Regions from separate parts of the Pseudoalteromonas sp. '520P1 No. 423' genome, predicted to be linked through region 2. Evidence: predicted binding sites of a transcription regulator. Region 2 holds the regulator's gene; each other region holds the start of a gene.
What was found. The regulator ArgR, encoded in region 2, controls arginine synthesis, uptake and breakdown. The targets are predictions, from matches to a motif close to ANTGAATANNTATTCANT.
Positions count from the first base shown of each region.

Region 1: a site for ArgR is predicted at 6,858-6,875, ahead of PSA_RS12090 (citrate synthase). Genes of this name have one in related genera too.
Region 3: a site for ArgR is predicted at 2,014-2,031, ahead of gltB (glutamate synthase large subunit). Genes of this name have one in related genera too.

Region 1 covers NZ_BBZB01000001.1:2,661,638-2,669,857, reverse strand. The annotation lists gene PSA_RS12125 (methyltransferase domain-containing protein) at 1-294, shown strand, start outside; gene bioD (dethiobiotin synthase) at 310-1,008, shown strand; gene PSA_RS12115 (YwbE family protein) at 1,026-1,220, shown strand; gene PSA_RS12110 (hypothetical protein) at 1,295-1,474, shown strand; gene PSA_RS12105 (TonB-dependent receptor domain-containing protein) at 1,523-3,580, opposite strand; gene PSA_RS12100 (SufE family protein) at 3,681-4,097, opposite strand; gene PSA_RS12095 (aminotransferase class V-fold PLP-dependent enzyme) at 4,113-5,330, opposite strand; gene PSA_RS12090 (citrate synthase) at 5,467-6,753, opposite strand; gene sdhC (succinate dehydrogenase, cytochrome b556 subunit) at 7,171-7,548, shown strand; gene sdhD (succinate dehydrogenase, hydrophobic membrane anchor protein) at 7,539-7,886, shown strand; gene sdhA (succinate dehydrogenase flavoprotein subunit) at 7,887-8,220, shown strand, end outside.
Region 2 covers NZ_BBZB01000001.1:1,137,428-1,145,647, reverse strand. The annotation lists gene PSA_RS05250 (DUF3718 domain-containing protein) at 1-157, opposite strand, end outside; gene folA (type 3 dihydrofolate reductase) at 242-727, opposite strand; gene cgtA (Obg family GTPase CgtA) at 865-2,022, opposite strand; gene rpmA (50S ribosomal protein L27) at 2,248-2,505, opposite strand; gene rplU (50S ribosomal protein L21) at 2,522-2,833, opposite strand; gene ispB (octaprenyl diphosphate synthase) at 3,055-4,026, shown strand; gene mdh (malate dehydrogenase) at 4,198-5,130, opposite strand; gene argR (transcriptional regulator ArgR) at 5,364-5,831, shown strand; gene PSA_RS05210 (Dyp-type peroxidase) at 5,898-6,794, opposite strand; gene PSA_RS05205 (ABC transporter ATP-binding protein) at 6,865-7,911, opposite strand; gene PSA_RS05200 (iron ABC transporter permease) at 7,904-8,220, opposite strand, start outside.
Region 3 covers NZ_BBZB01000001.1:2,995,317-3,003,536, forward strand. The annotation lists gene gltB (glutamate synthase large subunit) at 1-1,894, opposite strand, end outside; gene PSA_RS13655 (Grx4 family monothiol glutaredoxin) at 2,432-2,776, opposite strand; gene PSA_RS13660 (Fe-Mn family superoxide dismutase) at 2,966-3,547, shown strand; gene PSA_RS13665 (PrkA family serine protein kinase) at 3,776-5,698, shown strand; gene PSA_RS13670 (YeaH/YhbH family protein) at 5,723-6,997, shown strand; gene PSA_RS13675 (SpoVR family protein) at 7,119-8,220, shown strand, end outside.

The DNA.
Region 1 (8,220 bases), 1.5 Mb from region 2:
CAGCAAAAACATATCAATGATTTTGTTAAACCTACTGACTTATTAAAATATATTAAACAAGCAAATTTTAAACTGCAAAGTTATCGTTTGAATTGCCATAAAGATAATTATAAAGATCCACTATCTGCGATAAAATCAATAAAAGAGATTGGTGCATCCAATATGGTACAAGCAAAAGTAAACAAAGGTTTGATGGGGAAAAATAGACTTAAAACTTTGCTTAATGCTTATCCAAAAAGTAACAATGGATTTGATGTAAGTTATCAAGTTGCTTATCTCACATTAGAAAAATAGTTAAGAGTAAACACTATGAATCATTATTTTATCACAGGAACTGATACCGATGTCGGTAAAACATTTATCACTAGTTTACTGATGAAGTTTATCAAGCAACATAAACACCAGGTTCTGGGCTTTAAGCCGATTGCTGCCGGCGCTGAATATGCATTTGATGAATTGGTAAATGAAGACGCACTGACCTTATTGGAAAGTGGAAATGTTTCAATGCCATATAAGCTGATCAATCCATATATATATGAACAACCAATCGCACCACATATTGCTGCCAAGTTATCAAATGAAAAGATATCTGTCTCTGGGTTAAATTCAGCTTACTCAAAGATCAGTAAAGAAATTCAAAAAGAGGGATATTTAATCACAGAAGGTGCAGGTGGTTGGGCATTGCCAATAAACGACGAAGAATATTTATATGATTGGGTGAAAGAAAAAGACATGCCAGTTATTTTAGTTGTTGGTCTAAAGCTTGGGTGTTTAAATCATGCCTTACTAACCCAAGCACATATGAAAGCTTTAGGAGTAAATTGCATCGGTTGGGTTGCAAATCATATTGATCCGAATATGGATGTACAACAAGAAAATGTAGATGCACTTAAACAAAGACTGACTATGCCACTATTAGCAGTTGCACCATTTCATAATGAAGATTCGCATGCTAAACCTAAGCTACAAATTTATAAAGCGCTAAAAAACGTTTTGAATTTAGATTGATAATGAAGAGAATATAAATGAGTGGAACACAGCGTTCAAATATTAAGCCTGGAATGGAAGTTAAAATTGTTTTAAAACAAGACCAAAGAACAGGAAAAGTAACCCAAGGAATTGTTGAAAAATTATTAACAAACTCAGCAAATCACCCTCATGGCATAAAAGTAAGATTAGAGACTGGTGAAGTAGGGCGAGTAAAAGAAATTATTAGTTAATTTTTTAGTTTTATACTGGACAAAATGAGGTTTTGAGCCATATTTAATATTCATTTATTTATAAGGATATTAAGATGACAGAACTGGAATTCAAAGATATAAACAGTATTACAAAAGAACTTATTGATAATAAATCGGCTGCTGAGCACTTTGAACAATATGATAAATTGTTCAAAAATATGTTTGATAAAGCACAAAGTGAAACAGATGACGCTATGTATGAAATTGCTAGGCTTAACAAATTAAGAGCCTAAAATAAAAAAGCTTATTGATTTCAATAGGCTTTTTTATTTAATAAGGTTTTAAAAAGTGCCCCATACAGAGAGTTTTATTTCAGGCTCTCTCTTTCTTTTAGCAATTTGACTACCTTCAAAGTTACCTGAACGATTATCTTCATACATGAACCTTGAGCGTGTATATTCTCCAGTATTGAGATGTTCAACAAGCAATTGAACTTTAAGCCCATCAAAATAGGTTGTTTCAATAAATGCCTCAATACGGTTATTACCTTCAAAAGTATGAATTTCATCAACAAGATAGTAGGTATCGGTAAAGTAACTGATTAATTCGACACCCCAAGCAATTTTATGCTCAGTTAAATCTTGTCTGAACTCTATATTAAACTGCTCAGGAGTATAATCATTAATAATACGATCTTGATTGATAATAGAATCAAAGTATTCAGATCGGTTATACTCATATGAAATTTCAAGTAAACCGTTAGGGATGAAACTATCTAAAGGTAAATTAAGATCTGTTTCAAAACCCCAAAAAGTGGCATCACCTGCATTTCCTAAACCATGGCTTATATTACCGTTATCAGAGGGTAATATAATGTATTCTAATATATCTGTATGCCATTCATAAAATAGGTTTATGGATAAACTGCCTTTTTCACTAAAACCCCAATCAAGTTTTGTACTTAATTCGGTATACTGGTTTGGAGCGAGATTTGGATTTCCGGCTGTATTTCTATCATCAGTCGTATCAGTGCTTGCGGCAAAATCATTAAAATTAAGCTGGCCCACGTTGTGTTGAGCTTGAATATTTAGTTGCAAATCAGCATTAAAGCTATAATTTGCAGCAAGTCTTGGTTTTAAAAATTTAAAAGTTTGATCATTGGTTGCATCACCGGATACTTCAATTTGTGAAATTTCACCCGTTAAGCCACCCTCGATTGATAAATCCTCTGTTGCTGAATATACAAAAGTAACAAATGCTTCGCCTCTAAACTCTTCAACAACTACGTTTGCTGACTCGAGATTTTGCGGCTGATTATTTTCAGAATATTCAAGTTCGGTATCTAGTTTGTTATTGGCAATTTCAAAACCATACTCAGGTTTAAATCTATCAGTTCCTATTTTTCCATATGTATTTCTAAAAATATATTCAGTTTTTATTCTGTCTTGTTTAAATTGACTATTGTAGTTTTCATTTTGAGCAAAGTTTTTTTGGTTAAAAGCATTCTCATAATTTTGATGTTTTACTACGGCTAATCCTAAAATATGCCATTTCCAATCATCATCATTACCTAACCAATCTATACCCAGTTCAAATTCTTTATTTGTATTATTTTCGTTTAATAGCCAAAATTCATCAGGTTCGTGTGTTAATGAATCGCTGTGAATGATATTTCTTGTAATATCACCTTGCCACTTTTCACCACCAATACGTCCATTTAATGTGAGTTTACCGGTGATGTATTCTTTAGCACCTTGACCATTTATATAAACCCAATTGTTTTTTTCATCTAAAATTTCATCCGCAGTTTTATTTACATGATCATCGAGTTCTTTATCTTCAATGACTGCATCTCTATAACCCACCCAGCCACCGATATCAGTATCGAAAGCGGTATCCCATTGGCCTATTTGTGTTGTAATAGCGGCTTCTATATTAGGTCTTAAGTCTCCATCGGCTGCCCTTCTTGCTTTTAAAGCCCAAGTCCCTGAAGTAATATCTTTTTTTCTTATTATATTGGCTATGATCGATTGGCCTGCTACTTCACTGGAGCCTTTACCGCCACGGATTATTTCGATTTTTTCTACTTGCTCTACGGGAATACGGATCAGAGCACCTCTTAGGCCGCCAGATTTAGATGTAGGTCGTGACCCATCAATTAAAACATTGCCTGCGTTACCACCAAAGCCACGATCATTGGAGCCTCCGTCGAACGAAAACCCAGGTAACCTATCTATCATATCGTAGGCATTTTGAGGGTGATATTGCATGAAAAATGAAGAAGGGTAAGAAGATGAATTAACTAATACATTTGATTCATTTGCAACAGAATGCAAAGAAGGTAACATTAAGAGACTAATTAAACTTGATTTTAGTTTAAATGGGACTTTTAAATTCATGAGGTTGTATAAACTGCATAATTGAAACATATTTTACAATTGTAACTGATTTGTACATTCAGATTTAGGTAAAACTGTTTCAAATTATGTATAAATGATTTTATTTACTCATTAAGCGAGCTTGGCTTTGAATCGCATTTAAAATGGCTTTAATACCATTGCCTCTCGAAGGGCTTAAATGTTTTAAAAGAGACATGTCTTCGAACTCTTTATTTGCATCAATTGATATAATTTCAATGGGCGTTAAATCTAAATATAAATATAAAATAATGCTAACAAGCCCTTTTACAATTCTAGTATCAGAGTCTGCGATAATTAATAATTTGTTTTCTTCGTTATTAAAATCCATATATAGCCAGACATTACTCTCACAGCCATTAACTAATGCACTGTCTACTTTTAGTTCTGATGGCAACGCAGGTAATTTTTTACCTAATAGCATTATTTCACGGTATTTTTCTTGCCAAGAACCTGCTTGTATTATTTTGTTTTTAAACTGTATATAGGATTCATTCATTTTCTTGGAGGCCTGTTAATCTAATAAAGAAAGACATTGTTTTAGATGAGTTATAAATTGTTGTATTTCGTTTTTCGTATTGTAAAAAGCGAGACTAATACGCACTGTGCCATCTATATTTAAGCTCTTCATTAAAGGTTGTGTGCAATGACTACCAACTCTAACTGCAATACCGTATTGATCTAACAAAGTTGCAATGTCAAATGGGTGCTCATTTTTGTAATTAAAACTAATTGTGCCGATATTTTGTACTAGATCACCATATAACTCTATACCTGAAATATTTTCAAGTTGTTGCTGTAAATATACGAAAAGCTCATTTTCGTATGTTTTTTGTTCATTAAAATCTATTTTGTTCATATAATCTATGGCACAACCAAATGCAATAACACCTGAAATATTTGGTGTTCCTGCTTCAAATTTTCCTGGAGCTTGAGCAAAAACTGTTTCTTCAAAACTGACAGATTTAATCATTTCCCCGCCAGTTTGATACACGGGTAACGCGTTTAGCTGTTCATATTTACCATATAAACCACCTAAACCTGTCGGTCCAAGGGCTTTATGGGCTGAAAAAACATAAAAGTCACAGTCGAGTGTTATCATATCTGGCCTGAGATGCATAAAAGCTTGCGCACCATCAATAACCGTCACTGTTTTGTATTTTTTAGAATACTTAATTATATCTGTAATAGGCTGAATATTACCTAGCGCATTTGAAGCATGAGAAATGCTCAATATTTTTGGTTTATGAAGGTCAATAAGTTGCTGAGCTGTGTTTAGCTCTATAGCTTGAGATGACTCATCAAGGGGAATAACCTTTAAAATAGCGCCTGTATTGGCACATAATTGTTGCCAGGGAACAATATTAGCATGATGTTCTAACGCACTGATCAAGATAACATCACCTGGTTTTAAGATGTTTGATAAACCATGAGCTAATAAATTTAGAGACTCTGTTGCGCCTTTAGTCCATACAATCTCTTTAGCTTGCGCATTAATAAAATTGGCTAGCTTATTACGTGAATTTTCATAGGCTATTGTCGCACGATCGCCCAAGGTGTGAATGCCTCTATGCACATTAGAATTAGAATTAGTATAAAAATGTTTAAGAGAATCTATAACAACTTGGGGTTTTTGACTGGTTGCACCAGAATCAAAATATATAAGAGGTTTTTCATTAACTATTTGTTTTAAGATAGGAAATTCATTTCTTATATTATCTATATCAAACATTTTATAAAATCAAACTGCAAAAGGAGGGCGGCATTTTAAACGATTTGTAAAAAAAAAGCGAGGTGCATTACTGGTTTTGAGTGGAACAATAAATTAAGGTACATCTTGGATATACCTTAATAATTTTAACTAATAATTATCTATTAGCAGCATCAGTATAGTCACGTTTAGTATAACCAGTATACATTTGACGTGGACGACCAATTTTTTGACCTGGTTGAGATAACATCTCATCCCAATGTGAAATCCAACCAACAGTACGTGCCATCGCAAAGATAACAGTGAACATGCTTGTTGGGATACCGATTGCTTTTAAGATGATACCTGAGTAGAAATCTACGTTAGGGTAAAGTTTCTTTTCAATGAAGTAAGGGTCTTCTAAAGCAATTTTCTCTAGGCCCATTGCTACTTCTAGTAAAGGATCTTGGATATTTAGCTCTTTTAAAACTTCATGACATGTTTGACGCATTACTGTTGCACGTGGATCGAAGTTTTTGTAAACACGATGACCAAAGCCCATTAGGCGGAAAGGGTCATTTTTATCTTTCGCTTTAGCAACATATTCTTCTATGCGATCAGCTGTACCAATTTCTTCAAGCATCGTTAAACATGCTTCATTTGCACCACCATGAGCTGGACCCCAAAGTGAAGCAACACCAGCAGCAATACATGCATAAGGGTTAGCACCAGAAGAACCAGCGATACGTACTGTAGAAGTTGATGCATTTTGTTCGTGATCAGCATGAAGCATGAAGATTCGGTCCATTGCTTTTGCAAGAACTGGGCTTACTTTGTATTCTTCAGCAGGTACAGAGAACATCATATGTAAGAAGTTTTCTGCGTAGCTTAAATCATTTTTAGGGTAAACAAATGGTTGGCCAATTGTGTACTTGTATGCCATTGCTGAAATAGTTGGTAATTTAGCAACTAACTTTACAGCACTACGTTTACGTTGCTCTGGATCAGTAATGTCTAAATCATCATGATAAAATGAAGATAAAGCACCAACAACACCACATAGCATAGCCATTGGATGAGCATCTACGCGGAAACCTTGGAAAAATGCACCGATTTTTTCGTGCATCATTGTATTTGTTGTGATTTCGTTTTCAAAGCTATCCATTTGCTCTTTGCTTGGTAACTCGCCTTCTAAAAGCAAGTAACAAAGTTCTAGGTAGTTTGATTGTTCAGCAAGTTGATCAATTGGGTAACCACGGTGTAATAGCACACCTTTAGCGCCGTCGATGAAAGTGATAGCTGATTCACAAGAACCTGTAGACATGAAGCCTGGGTCATATGTGAAATGGTTGTGAGCACCTAATGAGCGTACGTCGATTACATCTTGACCAGCTGTGCCTGAATAAATTGGTAAATCAATTGGTTCTTGGCCATCGATATGAAGTACTGCTTTTTTGTCTGCCATCTAAATCATCTCCTGTTATAACAAATCAATTGTTATGATTTTAAGTCTATTGTTAAGCAAATTAGTTTCATTTTAACGTATAAATGGGGATAAAAGTCAATATTAATGAAAATTAATGCAAAAAAATATGATATCTATTCTGAAAAGATTAAATAGTATACTAACGGCCAATTTGCAAGGCATTCTAATTAAACAAAAATTGTAAAATCTTCAGGGGGAATATATACTATGTAAGGTTTATTCAAATGAATTAAACCTACTGCGTCTGAAGTAAACGTGTAGTACCTATTTTGGCTCGTCATCATAATAGGTTTGTTTATTTTGATAGTTCCATTTAAATTTATTAAATCAAATAAAATTAGATGGGTGTATAAAAACAATAGTTGGGTCCTAAATGGGCCAGATGGGCAAGTAACTGTGAAAAAACAAAGACCTGTAAATCTCGATCTATCGACTATTTCTATGCCAGCAACTGCTATAGCGTCAATCTTACACCGTATCACAGGTGTAGCATTGTTTTTTGCTTTAACATTTGTAATTTGGGCTTGGTCAGAGTCTCTTTCATCACCAGAAGGTTTTGAATTCGTCAAGAGCCTATTTAGTGGGGTCGTTGCCAAATTCATTGCGTGGGGTACTGTCACAGTGTTGGCATATCACATCATTGGTGGTATCCGTCATATCATTATGGATATGGGATACTGGGAAGAACTTGAATCAGGCAATAGTAGCGCAACAATCTCAATTTTATTTTGGGTTGTAGCAGCAGCAATGGCAGGGGTATGGATATGGTTGTAAATCAAGCATCTCTAAAACGTAATGGCGTACAAGATTATGTATCTTTACGTGCAACGGCATTAATCTTAACGGCTTATTCGTTATTCATTATTGGCTATTTCTTAACAACTCCGCAAGTCACATTTGAGGCTTGGCAGGGATTATTTTCAAACTTAGCGGTAAAAGTTTTTACACTTGCAGCTTTAGTTAGCATGATGATCCATACACAAATTGGTTTATGGCAAGTGCTTACTGATTACGTTAAATGTGCAAAATTACGTTCATTATTAGGTTTCGTTTTAAATATGATGTCTTTTGTGTATGTTGCAGTTGGTTTATTTGTATTGTGGGGTGTGTAAGTGAAATATTCTGTTCGTGAATTTGACTCGGTTGTAATTGGTGCTGGTGGTGCGGGTATGCGCGCAGCGCTTGCAATCACAGAATCAGGTAAAAGTTGTGCATTGATTTCTAAAGTTTTCCCTACACGTTCTCATACAGTTTCAGCTCAAGGTGGTATCACTGTTGCTTTAGGTAACAGCCATGAAGATCATTGGGAACAGCATATGTATGATACAGTTAAAGGTTCAGATTATATCGGTGACCAAGACGCTATCGAATATATGTGTAAAACTGGTCCAGAAGCAATTATCGAATTAGATAAGATGGGTCTACCTTTTTCTCGTTTTGAAAATG
Region 2 (8,220 bases):
TAGACTCTTTTAGTTTTTTACGTAAGCGGCTTTTATCATCAGCAGCAACATAATCACATAAACTAGCTGCTAGCTGCTCATTAGCAGACGCCGGCGTAGCCACTAAAAAAGAGCTTGAAATTAAAGCGCTTACTACAAGTGTTGTCTTGAAATTCATTAACGTACCTTATTTAATACTTTATAACTACTTCGTTATAACAAATTCTATCAGCAAGTTAAAAAATGTGCAATAAAGTAACACTTAGTTACTGTATGTTATAAAAGTATAGTTATAAGGATTCGAACTGTCACTTTTATGTTCTTCTACCTGTTCTTTTGTCCAAGTTCTAGCTGATTCATAATCTGGAAACTGTGTATCTCCTTCCACTTCTAAATCAATATGAGTAAGGTATAACCTATTACATAATGGCAAAAAAATATCATATATATGTCCGCCACCTATAATCATAACCTCAGGCACATCACCAGCACTTTCAATAGCTAACTCAGGTGTTGATACCACCTCAACACCTTGCGCTTCGTAGGATGTATCTCTACTAATCACAATGTTCTTTCTACCTGGTAATGGGCGCCCAATTGATTCAAATGTCTTACGACCCATTATTATTGGCTTGCCTAAAGTCACAGCTTTAAAATGTTTTAAATCAGCAGGTAAATGCCAAGGCATTTGGTTGTCTTTACCTATAATACGATTATTTGCCATCGCAGCTACCATTGAAATCTTCATAGTCAAATCCAGTACTTTAGTATTAATTTAAATTGAGAGTTTTTGTTTTAAATTATTATTTTTTTTGTTATTTCTTTATGAGGTAGTTTTATATATTAAAAAAGGCGCTAATGCGCCTTTAAAAAGTAATTTTTTATTTATCTTTGGTAGATAACTTCTACATCGTAGTCGTCTTCATCCCAGTCTTCATCATCTTCAAAAGAGCCACTTTCATCAATAACTGCGCCTTCATGGTAAGTATCCCACTTAAACTCAATTTCTTCTTTTGTTTCTTCAAACTTATCTACTGGCATTGTATCAAGTAGATCCATGATATCGAAACATAGCGGTTCAGTATTCAGCTTATTAATCGCTGAGATTTGATAAATATTTTCTGTTTGACCTAAGGCTTCGGCAATATCGTTACATATTTCTTTAGCTTCGTCTTCAGGCATCAAGTCAATTTTATTAAAAATAAGTAAACGAGGACGTTCAGCTAATTTAGGGCTGTACTTTTCAAGCTCTCCGACAATTGCTTTTGCATTTGCAATTGGGTCAGAGCCATCTACCGGCATAATATCAATGATATGTAGTAAAACACGACAACGCTCTAGGTGTTTCAAGAACTGAATACCTAAACCTGCGCCATCTGCTGCACCTTCAATCAATCCAGGAATATCAGCAATAACAAAAGATTTATTCATTGCAGGACGTACAACACCCAGATTAGGCACTAATGTTGTAAACGGATAATCAGCAACTTTAGGTTTTGCAGCTGAAACACTACGTATGAATGTAGACTTACCCGCATTTGGTAAACCTAATAAACCCACATCAGCAAGTAACATTAGTTCAAGCTTAAGCTGACGAACTTCACCTGGCGTCCCAAGCGTTTTTTGGCGAGGCGCTCGGTTTGTACTTGTTTTAAAACGTGCATTACCTAAACCATGAAAGCCACCTTTAGCAACTAGCAACTGCTTACCATGTTCAGTTAAATCGCCAAGCATTTCGTCAGTGTCAATATCACGCGCTCTTGTACCAACAGGCACCTTTAGACATAAGTCTTCGCCTTTTTTACCCGTACAGTTAGCACCACGGCCATTTACACCTCTTTCAGCTCTATGAAAACGCTCAAATTGATAATCAATTAAAGTATTTAAATTTTCATCAGCTTCTAGATAAACATTTCCGCCATCACCGCCATCACCGCCATCTGGACCACCAAATGGCACGTATTTTTCACGACGAAAAGACGACGCGCCACTACCACCATCACCAGCTTCTACACGGATTTCAGTTTCATCAACAAATTTCATAACAACCCTTAGATTTGTATCTTGCTTGCGCTCACTTCTCAAGTATCACTGAATTATAGCTTAAGTTCATAACGACGAAGTGAATTAGGTGCAAGTCTATCGATTCTTGAATATATATCTAAATATTCTAGTTAACTTGTGAATATTTTTAAATTATTGAGATATATACTCATTAAAAACAAAAAACCCCGCCTGAGCGAGGTTTTTCAGCATTCATTTGAGTAATTACTCAGAAACGATGCTTACGTATTTACGGTTAAGTGAACCTTTTTGTTCAAACTTAACTTTACCGTCTGCTTTAGCAAAGATTGTGTGATCTTTACCTAGGCCTACATTTGTACCAGCGTGGAATTTAGTACCACGTTGACGAACAATGATGCTACCAGCAAGAACTGACTCACCACCGTAACGTTTAACACCTAAACGTTTGCTTTCTGAATCGCGACCGTTACGAGTACTACCAGCTGCTTTCTTATGTGCCATTTTTCCGTACTCCTAATTAAGCGTTGATGCTTGTGATTTTAACTTCAGTGAACCACTGACGGTGGCCCATTTGCTTACGAGAATGTTTACGACGGTTAAATTTAACTATCTTAACTTTCTCGCCACGACCGTGAGATACGATCTCAGCAGAAACCTTGCCACCAGCAACAAAAGGTGCGCCGATTTCAATTTTTTCGCCATTTGCAACTAAAAGAACTTTATCAAATTCAACAGATGCACCTGTTTCTACGTCTAATTTTTCAAGACGGATCGTTTGACCTTCAGTCACACGATGCTGTTTACCACCACTTTGGAAAACCGCGTACATAATTAACTCCGTTGTGCGCCCTCAAATCGGCGCAACTAATATATTTTTCAATGGTCGCGAATTCTACGGTAAATTTAAATAACAAGCAAGCCAAAGTTCAATAAAAACACAAATATAAATAAAGTCATATTTTTGCAAAAATTAAGCTATTAAGAGAGGCCATTTATTATGTATAATTGCGGCCAAAATAACCATCACATTAGAAGCAGGTTTCAAGCTCAATGGATATAAAAACTATCCAGGCGTTAACTGACAACGACATGCATAACGTAAATCAACTGATTTATGCACAAATGCAATCTGATATCGCCTTAGTTAACCAATTAGGTCTATATATAGTTAATAGTGGTGGTAAAAGAATTCGCCCTATGTTGAGTATTATAGCAGCAAAAGCATTTGGCTATAAAGGTGATAAACATATTACCTTAGCAACGATCATAGAGTTTATTCATACGGCAACTTTGTTACATGATGATGTTGTAGATGAATCTGATTTAAGACGTGGTAACCCAACAGCAAACGCTGAATTTGGTAACGCCGCAAGTGTATTAGTTGGCGACTTTATCTATACCCGCTCATTTCAGTTAATGATCAATTTAGAAAAAATGTCTGTTATGAAGATTTTATCTGATGCAACCAATGTTATTGCTGAAGGTGAAGTCCTTCAATTAATGAACTGTAACGACCCAGATACGACTGAAGAAAGTTACATGCAGGTTATTTATAGCAAAACTGCAAAACTGTTTGAAGCGGCTACACAACTTTCAGCCATAATCACTGAACAAGATGAAGCAACAGTAGAAGCTATGAGACTTTACGGAATGCATTTAGGTACAGCATTCCAGCTTATTGATGATGTACTAGATTACAATGCTGATCAAGATACTTTAGGTAAAAGCATTGGTGATGATCTTGCTGAAGGCAAACCAACACTTCCGCTTATATATGCCATGCAAAAAGGTACACCTGAACAAGTAGCACAAATAAGACAAGCGATTGAAAAGTGTGATGGCATGGATTATCTAGACGATATTCTTGCTACTTTAGCGCAAACTAAAGCCCTTGAATTCACAACTCAAAAAGCTGAAGAAGAAGCACAAAAAGCAATTAACTGTTTATCTATTATTCCTGATAATGAATATAAACTTGCATTAGAATCTCTTGCTCGCTTGGCTGTGGCACGTAATTCATAAATAAATTTCTACGCAATCTTTATTAAAGCCACTTAATGGCAAAAGAAAAAGAGATAACATTGTTATCTCTTTTTTAATACCTAAATACATTTAAGCATATAAATTACAGCAATAAAAAAGGGTGATATAAATATCACCCTTTTTCTATAATAGCATTGCAAAGCAAATCTATTAAGCCATAAAATCAACACCTTCTTGGATGTCTGATTTTAAAGTTGCTAACATATCATTTTTAGCTTGCTCTTCAAACGCGCTTAATGCACCGTAAGAAAGAATCTCTTCAACACCGTTTTTACCTAAACGTACTGGGTGTGCAAAGTATGGCGCATCGCCATTCTCAACAGCTACATATGCGTAATCGACAACATCTTCACCTTTTAGGCCTTTAACTAAAGACATACAAAAACGAGCTGCTGCTGCGCCCATAGAAAGTGTCGCTGAACCGCCACCCGCTTTAGCGTTTACAACTTCAGTACCCGCATTTTGGATACGAGGAGTAAGTGTAGCAACTTCTTCATCAGTGAAAGTAGCACCTTCAACTTGTGAAAGAAGTGGTAAAATAGTCGTACCAGAGTGGCCGCCAATTACAGGTACTTTAACGTCAGCAACGTTTAAGCCTTTAAGCTCTGCAATGAACGCTTCTGAACGGATCACGTCAAGAGTTGTGATACCAAATACACGGCTAGCATCATAAGTACCCGCTTTTTTGAATACTTCAGCAACAATTGGCACAGTACCATTAACTGGGTTAGTGATAATACCTACTAAAGCTTTAGGACAGTTAGCAACAATGCCTTCTGCTAAAGTTTTAATAATACCAGCATTAACATTGAAAAGGTCAGCACGGTCCATACCAGGCTTGCGCGGCATACCTGCTGGGATTAATACAATATCAGCACCAGTTAAAGCATCACCTAGGCTATCAGCACCAAAGCCAGCTACTTTAACGTCAGTTGGGATGTGAGATAAATCTACAGCAACACCAGGAACAACTGGAGCAACATCATAAAGAGATAATTCTGAACCTGCAGGTAACTGAGTTTTTAACAATAAAGATAGAGCTTGACCGATACCACCAGCGGCACCTAAAACGGCAACTTTCATTTGTATTCTCCGAAGATTAAAGAAGGGTAATTAATTTCGCCCATAAAGATAAAGAAAATCTCTCCTAAAGACAAATGAAACCCGCAATTATTAAGCAAAGTTTCGACTATAGTTGTAAATAATTTCAATTTAGACCATTTTCAAGCATTACCGATGAAAATATCGGCTCTAATATAGGCTTGATCGTAAAATTTGTGTAAACTTTACAAAACCCGTTCAAAAAAAGTTACGTGATGCAAATTCAAGATAAACAAGAAGCTTTAGTTAAAGCCTTTAAAGCATTATTAAAAGAAGAAAATTTTGGTTCTCAAGGTGAAATCGTTGATGCTTTAAAAGATCAAGGTTTTACAAATATTAGCCAAAGTAAAGTTTCACGTATGCTGAGTAAGTTTGGTGCTGTAAGAACGCGTAATGCCAAACAAGAAATGGTTTATTGTTTACCTGCTGAAATGGGTGTGCCAACTGCCAAAAGCCCTTTACGACAACTAGTAATTGATATCATGCATAACGAAATGATGATCATCATACGAACGAGTCCAGGAGCAGCACAATTAATTGCGCGATTACTTGATTCATTAGGTAAAGCAGATGGTGTATTAGGCACAATTGCAGGCGATGATACTATTTTTATAGCACCAGCAAAAATATCTGAAATTGATGTCACGTTAGAAAAAATCAAAAACTTATTTGAAACTGTATAGATCAACTTCTCATTTCGATTAGGAGCACTAGCAAACTTTAAATTGTGCTCCCTGCTTCATTTATTTTTATAAAGCGTTTAAAAAATCAATTGATGGCGCAAAAAATGAAGCCCCCATATCTGCTTGAGTAAAATCAAGCCAAGCATCATAACTGTGTGCATCCCCTAATCGCGCTTTAGTCAATACCTCAAATGCATCACCATCATTACTACAAGTAACTAATAACATACCTTGCTCATGCATATCACCATATGGCATGCCCTGATGTAATAATATAGGTTGGCCAAGCTCATTCTTTAATTCAATTTTATTTGCGTGACTTGAGGCATTGACAGGCATAATTAACTCATTATCTAAACGTGTACGTCCAATTACCTGTTCTTGCTCAGTAACCGATAACTTTTGCCATTCAACTAAATTATGGCGATAGCGCTGCACATGGATATAACTCCCTTGCGCAAACTCACAATCGTTTGCGACTAAAGCCATATTCATTTTAGTGCGCCCTCTTGGTGTATCACCACCATATTTAAAACCATTAAAATCACGGCCATCTAAAAAGCGAAAACACTTAACTTGATCAACAAGCTCTACATCAGATGAAAATAAAGAAAGTATATTTGATGCAAACAAATGAATAACATCTAATCTATCAGATCTAATTTGAATCAATAAATCAACTGGCTGACTCGGCATTGCATGTTCATCATGACTTATATGCGGAAAGCTTTTTAAGCCACTCGGGAGTGATGAAGGATATAAATGCGGCCAATATTGCGCGCCTATCGCAACCATACTTGAAAGCATCGCTTCTGAAAATTGCTCACTGTACTCTTCTTGTAATGCCGTAATTTTTCCAAGCTTATTTTTTATCGCATCATCATGGCCATCTAATACATTAAAAAAAAGGTATAGGCCATGTAGGTTTGCTTCAGCACAAACACCTGATTGAGCTTGGGGCATTAAAGTTCCTAAATATAAGTAATACCAATAAAGAGATTTTCACTAACTTAATAGAGTTGGTATAAATCGACTAATTTATAAAAAAGTTTACTGGATGTGGCAAAATATTCAAGTTAACTTGATCGCCATGATTAAACTCACCATCATCAGTTGATGCTATTTCAATCTCTTGTTCTAAAATATTAATGCGATAAATATAACGCGTTCCCATAAAACGCTTACTTAATATCGTTACACTATGATCTGTTTTACTAGTGCATTTAGATTTTAAGCTAATATACTGGGGTCTAATATATAAAACGCCTTGGTCATTATCAGCATTAACATCTTGAGTTGATGTTACAGCCCCCAAAGGTGTTTTGAAACTCAGTTCACCTTGATATTGCGCATCGATATAAATTCCTTGCCCTAAAAATTCTGCAACCATTTTGGCTTTAGGTTGGTAGAATAACGCTTTTGCAGTGCCCTGCTGAATAATCTTACCTTCATTCATGATCGCCAGCTGATCTGCAAACGCAAACGCTTCATCTTTAGAGTGAGTAACAAAAATAGCAGATACTTGCTGATCTTTTATGATCCGACGAATATCTTCAATTAACTGAAATCTTACTTGATGATCTATATTCGAAAAAGGTTCATCTAATAACAATATACTTGGTTTATATGCAAGCGCTCTGGCAATTGCGACTCTTTGTTGTTGGCCACCAGATAACTGATGCGGAAAACGCTCACCAAAACCTTTAAGCTTAACCAAACCCAACATTTCATTAATGCGCTCTGAGTTAGCCTTTTTATCTTTACTTAATAAACCATAACCAATATTTTGACTAACGGTTAAATGGGGAAATAAAGCATAGTCTTGAAACATCATGCCAATATTGCGCTTTTCGGGTGCAATACAAGATTTGTTATCATTGAATGTTTTATTTGATATTTTAATCAAACCTGAAGCCGGTTCAATCAAACCTGCCACAGCTTTTAATGTTGTTGTTTTGCCACAGCCACTGGCACCTAACAAACAAACGATTTCATTTTTTTCTATCGTCAAAGATAGATTATCAATCACTTTATTACCTTGATAATCAAAGTTTAACTTTTCAATCAACAAATCACTCATTAGCGGTTTCTTCTTCTAATTTAGCACTTTCCATAGAGCTGGTAATAAAATACAAAGGTAGTAAACCTACCAAAACAATAAATAATGCAGATATTGAAGCTAGCTCCAACTGCTCATCGCTCACATATTGAAAAACATGTGTTGCTAAAGTATCAAAGTCAAAAGGCCTTAATAGTAACGCGGCTGGTAGCTCTTTCATACATTCAATAAAAATCAGCAAAGCAGCTGTTAACATGCCTCTGCGTAATAATGGGAAGTGTATCTTAGAGAGTGTTTGCCCCGGTGTTTTACCCATAGAGCGACTCGCCA
Region 3 (8,220 bases), 1.9 Mb from region 2:
CGCCAACAGCCATAGCTGCAGGAATAGGCAAAGTCTCTTTGGTAATATTCCTATCAGATAAGATAATTAAAACTGTACCATCTTTTGCCAATTGCTGAGCTTCATCACAAATACGCTTTACCGCAGATTTTAAACCTTCACTTGGCAAGTAATTAAGATTAATCGTTGCATTTGAATAATGCGCCTGATCTTCAGTTACTAATTGCTCAATGTCAGAACACATCAATACAGGGCTATCAAACTGTAATCGCTGGGCATGGCCAGTTGTTTCATTAAATACATTTTGTTCACGACCTATGCAAGTCGCAAGAGACATAACATGGTTTTCACGTAAAGGATCAATCGGTGGATTAGTTACCTGTGCAAATTTTTGACGGAAGTAATCAAATAAAGAACGATCTTTGCTTGAGAGCACAGCAAATGGCGTATCGTCACCCATAGAGCCAGTCGCTTCTTGTCCGTTTTCACCCATAATACGTAAAGCTTGATCTAATTCTTCATTAGAGTAACCAAACATTTTTTGATATAGATGTAATTGTTCATCATCCCATTTGCGCGCGCTATCAAGTGCATTATCCATTTTCTCAAATGGCACTAAACGTTTTACATTTTTTTCTAACCAGTCTTTATATGGATGACGAGATTTAAGATCTTGATCAATTTCATCTGATTGCCAAACTTTACCATGTAAAGTATCAATAACCAGTAATTCACCAGGTCCTACTCTGCCCTTTTCAACAACTTCATCAGGAGAATAATCCCAAATACCAACTTCTGAGGCTAATGTCATAAAACCATCTTGCGTAATAACATATCTTGCTGGACGAAGACCGTTTCTATCTAAGTTACACGCTGCAAAACGGCCATCTGACATCACAATACCCGCAGGACCATCCCAAGGTTCCATATGCATAGAGTTAAAGTCATAGAATGCACGTAGATCATCATCCATAGCACGGTTTTTTTGCCATGCAGGTGGTACTAACATGCGCATAGCACGGAAAATATCCATGCCACCAGCTAAAAATACTTCTAACATATTATCTAGTGATGAAGAGTCGGAGCCTGATTCATTAACAAAAGGCGCTGCTGAATTTAAATCTGGCAATAAAGGAGATGAAAATTTATATTCTCTTGCTCTTGCCCACTGACGGTTTCCTTCAATGGTATTAATTTCACCGTTATGTGCTAAATATCTGAAAGGTTGCGCCAACGGCCAACGCGGTTGAGTATTGGTTGAAAACCTTTGGTGGAAAACACAAATCGCAGATTGCATTCTCATATCAGCTAAATCCAAATAAAAATTTGGTAAGTCAGCTGGCATAACTAAGCCTTTATAGATAGTTACTAAACCAGATAAACTCGCAAAATAAAAATCTTTATCAAAATCTATTCGTTTTTCTATTCTTCTACGCGCGATATATAAGCGGCGCTCTAAATCTTTTGGACGCCAACCTTCAGGGGCACAAATAAATACTTGCTCAAATCTAGGTAATTGCTCTATTGCTATAGGGCCTAAACTCGCAGTATCTGTGGGAACTTCTCGCCAACCAACAATTGATAAAGTTTCTTTTTCTAGTTCTTCATCAATAATAGCGCGAGTGCGAGTTGCAATTTCTGAATCAAGATTTAAAAAAACCATGCCTATAGCGTAATTTTTACCTAAATGCCAATCATTTTCTTGTGCGATTGCACGAAAAAAACTATCAGGTTTTTGTAATAATAAACCACAACCATCGCCCGTTTTACCATCTGCGGCAATACCGCCACGATGTTGCATTCTATCTAAACCAGTGATGGCTGTACGTACTAATTTATGACTTGGTTGCCCATCTATATGAGCAATTAATCCAAATCCACAGTTATCTTTTTCGTATCTTGAGTCATATAACATGTATGTCCCCCTCCCCTTGCTATTACTAGAGTTTGAAAATGCGACGTGCTCACTTTTAAATAAAAGGAACTCTAGCAGACAGTAAAATTAACCATAAAATCATACATAGTCAAACATTTTGTGCATATATATTCATGACCATGAATATTTTTCACAACGGCCAATCGAACAATAAATTTAACAAACTCATTAAATACAGTGAAAATACCACCATAATTTTTATGACACTGGTGTCATATTGTTACTTTTGCAAATGAGATTAATTTGCAATATACGTTTACGTAAACGTAAGTTGGGTAGATTATGAATAGTTATGCATGGTAATACCAATTACCCTAATGGGATTATTTAAGCTATAAACAACATTAAAATCATTTTGAAATGCACAGAATAATCATTAATACTAAAACGCATAATTGGAATGAGATTGATTAAAGATTGCTTTATAGGTGCTAGTTTTTGTGTGGAGTTTGAAGAAATAAAATAGAGGCATAAAAAAAGCGAGCCAAGCTCGCTTTTCCATATGAATAAAGTTAATTATTCTGCAGAATCATCTTCTGTTTTATATTTCGCAGCAGTTTCTGTAATTAAAGGCTGTAATTCACCTTTTTGGAACATTTCAATTATAATGTCACACCCACCAACTAATTCACCATCAACCCATAACTGCGGGAATGTAGGCCAATCTGCATATGCTGGTAATTCAGCACGAATATCAGGATTTAGCAAGATATCAACATAAGCAAACTGTGCGCCACAAGACATTAAAGCTTGTGATGCTTGAGATGAAAAGCCACAGTTTGGTAATTTTGGTGAGCCTTTCATGTAAAGAATAATTGGATTTTCAGAAATCTGTTGTTTAATTTTATCTATGGTTTCCATCTACAACCTCAAAACGCTTAAAATTGACTACAATAAAATGTATTTAAAATAGTACTTTATTTGCACTATTAATAAAAAAGTAACTTAATCATGAGTATATTAACATTGCTGTTTATTAAAACTTGAGTAAAATACTCAGGTATTGTAACACAAAGCAATTGTACTTAACAAAATACCATGGAGAATAAAATGGCATTTGAACTACCGTCACTACCATATGCAATCGATGCACTTGCACCGCATATTTCACAAGAAACTTTAGAATTCCATCACGGAAAACACCATAATACTTATGTTGTTAAGCTTAACGGATTAATCGAAGGTACAGATTTCGCTAATAAATCATTAGAAGAAATCGTGTGTTCTTCAGAAGGCGGCGTATTTAACAACGCAGCACAAATCTGGAACCATACCTTCTACTGGAACTCACTTGCTCCAAATGCAGGTGGCGCACCAACTGGTGCAATCGCTGATGCAATTAATGCTAAATGGGGTTCTTTTGAAGAATTCAAAGCTGCATTAAATGATAAAGCTGTAAATAACTTTGGTTCAAGCTGGACTTGGTTAGTTAAACTTGCTGACGGTTCTCTTGATATCGTAAATACTTCAAATGCTGCAACACCATTAACTGAAGATGGCGTAACACCTATCCTTACTGTAGATTTATGGGAACATGCTTATTACATCGATTACCGTAATGTGCGCCCTAACTACTTAAATGGCTTTTGGGCATTAGTTAATTGGGAATTCGCAAATAAAAACTTTGCTTAATTTCAATTTTTATAGATTTAAAGGCACTCTTTGAGTGTCTTTTTTTATGCTTGCTAAGAAATCATTCAATTAATGAAGTTTCACCCTTTATTGCAAAAACATCAATAATTACAATTCTATAGTAAAATTTTTCTTTAAAAATCTTCACTTTATTTCATAACACCGACTACGCTTAAAGTAGAGCTATTCATTTTAAAAGTGTTTTTGTAATAATGATTGGAGGTCCATATGACAATATTTGATCACTACCAGGCCAGATATGAAGCGGCCAAAGAAGAAGAATATAGTATCTCTGAGTTTTTAGAGATTTGCCGAAATGATAAATCCGCATATGCCAGTGCCTCAGAAAGATTATTAATGGCCATAGGCAACCCTGAAATGGTTGATACATCTCAGGATCCAACTTTAAGTAGGATTTTTTCAAATCGTGTTGTTGCGCGTTATCCAGCTTTTAGCGAATTTTATGGTATGGAAGATGCTATTGAGCAAATAGTCTCTTACTTAAAGCATGCAGCGCAAGGTTTAGAAGAGTGTAAACAAGTACTGTATTTATTAGGACCCGTTGGTGGCGGTAAGTCTTCATTAGCTGAAAAGTTAAAATTTTTAATGCAAAAAATGCCAATTTATTGCATTAAGGGATCACCTGTAAATGATCATCCTTTATCTTTATTTGATGCCCTAGAAGATGGTGAGTTATTAGAAAAAGAATACGGCATAAATCAAAGATATTTAAAAACAATTATCTCACCATGGGCAGCAAAACGACTTCACGAATATAATGGTGATATTAGCCAATTTAAAGTAGTTAAGCGCTACCCTTCTATTTTAGATCAAACTGCAATCGCAAAAACAGAGCCTGGTGATGAGAACAATCAAGATATAAGTGCCTTAGTTGGTAAAGTTGATATTAGACAACTAGAGCATTTTGCTCAAAATGATCCAGATGCCTATGCCTATTCAGGTGCTTTATGTAGGGCAAACCAAGGTTTAATGGAGTTTGTTGAAATGTTTAAAGCACCTATCAAAGTGCTGCACCCATTATTAACAGCAACACAAGAAGGTAACTATAATGGCACAGAAGGTTTATCTGCTCTGCCATTTACCGGTATTATTTTAGCGCATTCCAATGAATCTGAATGGCAAACCTTCAGAAATAATAAAAACAATGAAGCTTTTTTAGATCGTGTTTATATTGTTAAAGTACCTTATTGTTTACGTGTTACCGAAGAAGTCAGAATATATGACAAATTGATAGAAAGTAGTGAATTAAAAACCTCTCAATGTGCACCTGGCACTTTAGAAACTTTAGCGCAATTTAGTGTCCTTTCTCGGTTAAAAGAACCAGAAAACTCAAGCATTTACTCTAAAATGCGCGTTTATGATGGTGAAACTCTAAAAGATACCGATCCAAAAGCTAAGTCTTATCAGGAGTATAAAGATTACGCAGGTGTTGATGAAGGCATGAATGGCTTATCTACACGTTTTGCTTTTAAAATATTATCTCGCGTTTTCAATTTCGACCATACAGAAGTGGCAGCAAATCCAGTGCATTTATTCTATGTACTAGAGCAACAAATCGAAAGAGAACAATTTTCACAGGATATCCAAGAGCATTATCTAGAGTTTCTAAAAGGCTTCTTAATTCCAAAGTATGTTGAGTTTATCGGTAAAGAGATTCAAACAGCCTATTTAGAATCTTATTCTGAATACGGACAAAATATTTTTGACCGCTACGTCACCTATGCCGATTTTTGGATTCAAGATCAAGAATACCGTGATCCTGATACAGGTCAGCTTTTTGATAGAGCGGCTTTAAATGCAGAGCTTGAAAAGATTGAAAAACCTGCTGGTATTTCAAATCCTAAAGATTTTAGAAATGAAATTGTTAACTTTGTACTACGTGCAAAAGCACACAATAATGGCAAAAATCCAACTTGGACTAGTTACGAGAAACTGAGAACCGTTATTGAGAAGAAAATGTTCTCAAATACAGAAGATTTATTACCTGTTATTTCATTTAATGCCAAAACATCAGGTGACGATCAGAAAAAACATGAAGATTTTGTCAATCGTATGGTTGAGAAAGGCTATACCAAAAAGCAAGTACGACTATTATCTGAATGGTATTTACGCGTGCGTAAATCGCAGTAACATTAGATTAAAAGAGGGAAATATATGGCCCACTTTATAGACCGCCGATTAAATGGCAAAAATAAAAGCACGGTGAATAGACAAAGGTTTATTCGCCGCTATAAACAACAAATTAAAAAAGCAGTATCAGATGCGATTAATAAACGTAGTGTTACAGATATAGATCAAGGTGAAAGTGTTTCTATTCCAAGTAAAGATATTGGAGAACCCACCTTTCATCAAGGTAAAGGAGGTGCCAGAAATACAGTTCATCCTGGCAATGATCAGTTTACAAAAGGAGACAAAATAAAACGTCCACAAGGTGGGCAAGGTGGTGGCGCAGGAGAAGGTGAAGCCAGTGATAAGGGTGAAGGAGAAGATCAGTTTGTATTTTCAATTTCAAAAGATGAATATTTAGATTTATTATTTGAGGATTTAGAACTCCCTAATTTACAAAAGACACAATTAGACAAATTAATGGAGATGGAAACTCACAGAGCAGGTTTTTGTTCTGATGGCGTCCCTACTAATATTGATATTGTCAGGTCACTGCAAGGTTCTTTAGCGCGCAGAATTGCAATGTCTGCCGCTAAAAAAAGACAATTGAGAGAAGCAAAAGCTGCTTTAATTGAACTTGAAAAAAGCAAAACAGCTGATGACTCTGAAATAAAACTGTTAATTAAAGAAATTGAAGAGTTAAAAGCTAAAATTTCTAAAGTCCCTTTTATTGATTCATTTGATTTAAGATTCAGAAATTATGAACAAAGGCCAAAACCAACCAGTAAAGCTGTGATGTTTTGTTTGATGGATGTATCTGGCTCTATGGATCAAGCAACCAAAGAAATGGCGAAAAGGTTTTATATTCTACTTTATATGTTTTTAACACGCACTTATAAAGATATTGAAGTTGTTTATATTCGCCATCATACCCAAGCAAAAGAGGTAGATGAACAAGAGTTTTTCTATTCCCAAGAAACAGGCGGAACCATAGTTTCAAGTGCTTTAAAATTGATGGATGAAATTGTTGAAAAAAGGTATGACCCAACTCAATGGAACATTTATGCGGCTCAGGCATCAGATGGCGATAATTGGGCTGATGACTCACCTAACTGTACTGAATTGCTATTAAATAATATTTTACCAAAAATCAGATATTATTCTTATATAGAGATCACCAATAGAGCACACCAAAGCTTATGGCGAGAATACGAAAAAATAACTCAGGCATATGATAATTTTGCAATTCAACATATACGTTCAGTTGAAGATATTTATCCTATTTTTAGAGAGCTATTTAAGAAAAATAGCCAAAAAGCTTAAGTTATAAATCGTTTAAGGAGGACTATATGCTAACAAAAAGTAAAAATATAAGACCTTTATTTGAATACGTTCGATTTAATCATCCATTAAATTTAACTAGCTTGTTTTAAAGGAGATCAATATGACTCAAGATATAAACATTGATCAGCCGGTTAAAAAGCCAAAACAGAAAAATCAAAAGCACTGTGATAAATCAGCTGTATTAAATGATGGTCCTGATTGGACCTTTGATCTACTTGAGCAATATCAAACAGAAATTGCACGAGTAGCTGCGCATTACAGGCTAGATACTTACCCTAACCAAATTGAAGTGATAGCCGCAGAGCAAATGATGGATGCTTATTCAAGCATAGGTATGCCCATTGGTTATAGCCACTGGTCTTATGGCAAAAAGTTTATTCAAACAGAGCAAAGTTACAAGCGTGGCCAAATGGGCTTGGCATACGAAATAGTGATTAATTCTGAGCCTTGTATTTCATATTTAATGGAAGAAAATACGTTACCTATGCAAGCGCTTGTCATTGCCCATGCGTGTTATGGTCATAATTCATTTTTTAAAAATAATTATTTATTTAAAACCTGGACCGATGCAAGTTCTATCATTGATTACTTAGTATTTGCCAAAAACTATATTGCAGATTGTGAGCTAAAGCATGGTTTAGTTCAAGTTGAGTCATTACTTGATTCTTGCCACGCTTTAATGAATTATGGTGTTGATCGCTATAAACGCCCGCAATCAATTTCATTATTTGAAGAACAGAAAAGACAAGAAGAACGTGAAACTTATTTACAGTCTCAAGTAAATGAGCTGTGGAAAACAATTCCGCAGCAACAGCTTGAAGAAAAACAAGATATTGCGCATTTCCCCTCTGAGCCACAAGAGAATATTCTTTATTTTATTGAAAAACATGCGCCTTTATTACAACCTTGGCAAAGAGAAATTATTCGAATTGTTAGAAAAATATCACAATATTTTTATCCTCAGAAACAAACTCAAGTTATGAATGAGGGGTGGGCAACTTTTTGGCATTACACTATAACTAATCATCTGTATGATGAAGGTAAAGTCACTGATGCATTTATGTTAGAGATTTTACAAAGTCATACAAATGTTGTTTATCAACCTCCCTACAACAGTCAGTATTATTCTGGGATCAATCCTTACGCACTTGGATTTAATATGATGGTTGATATTAGACGCATATGTGAAAACCCGACTGAAG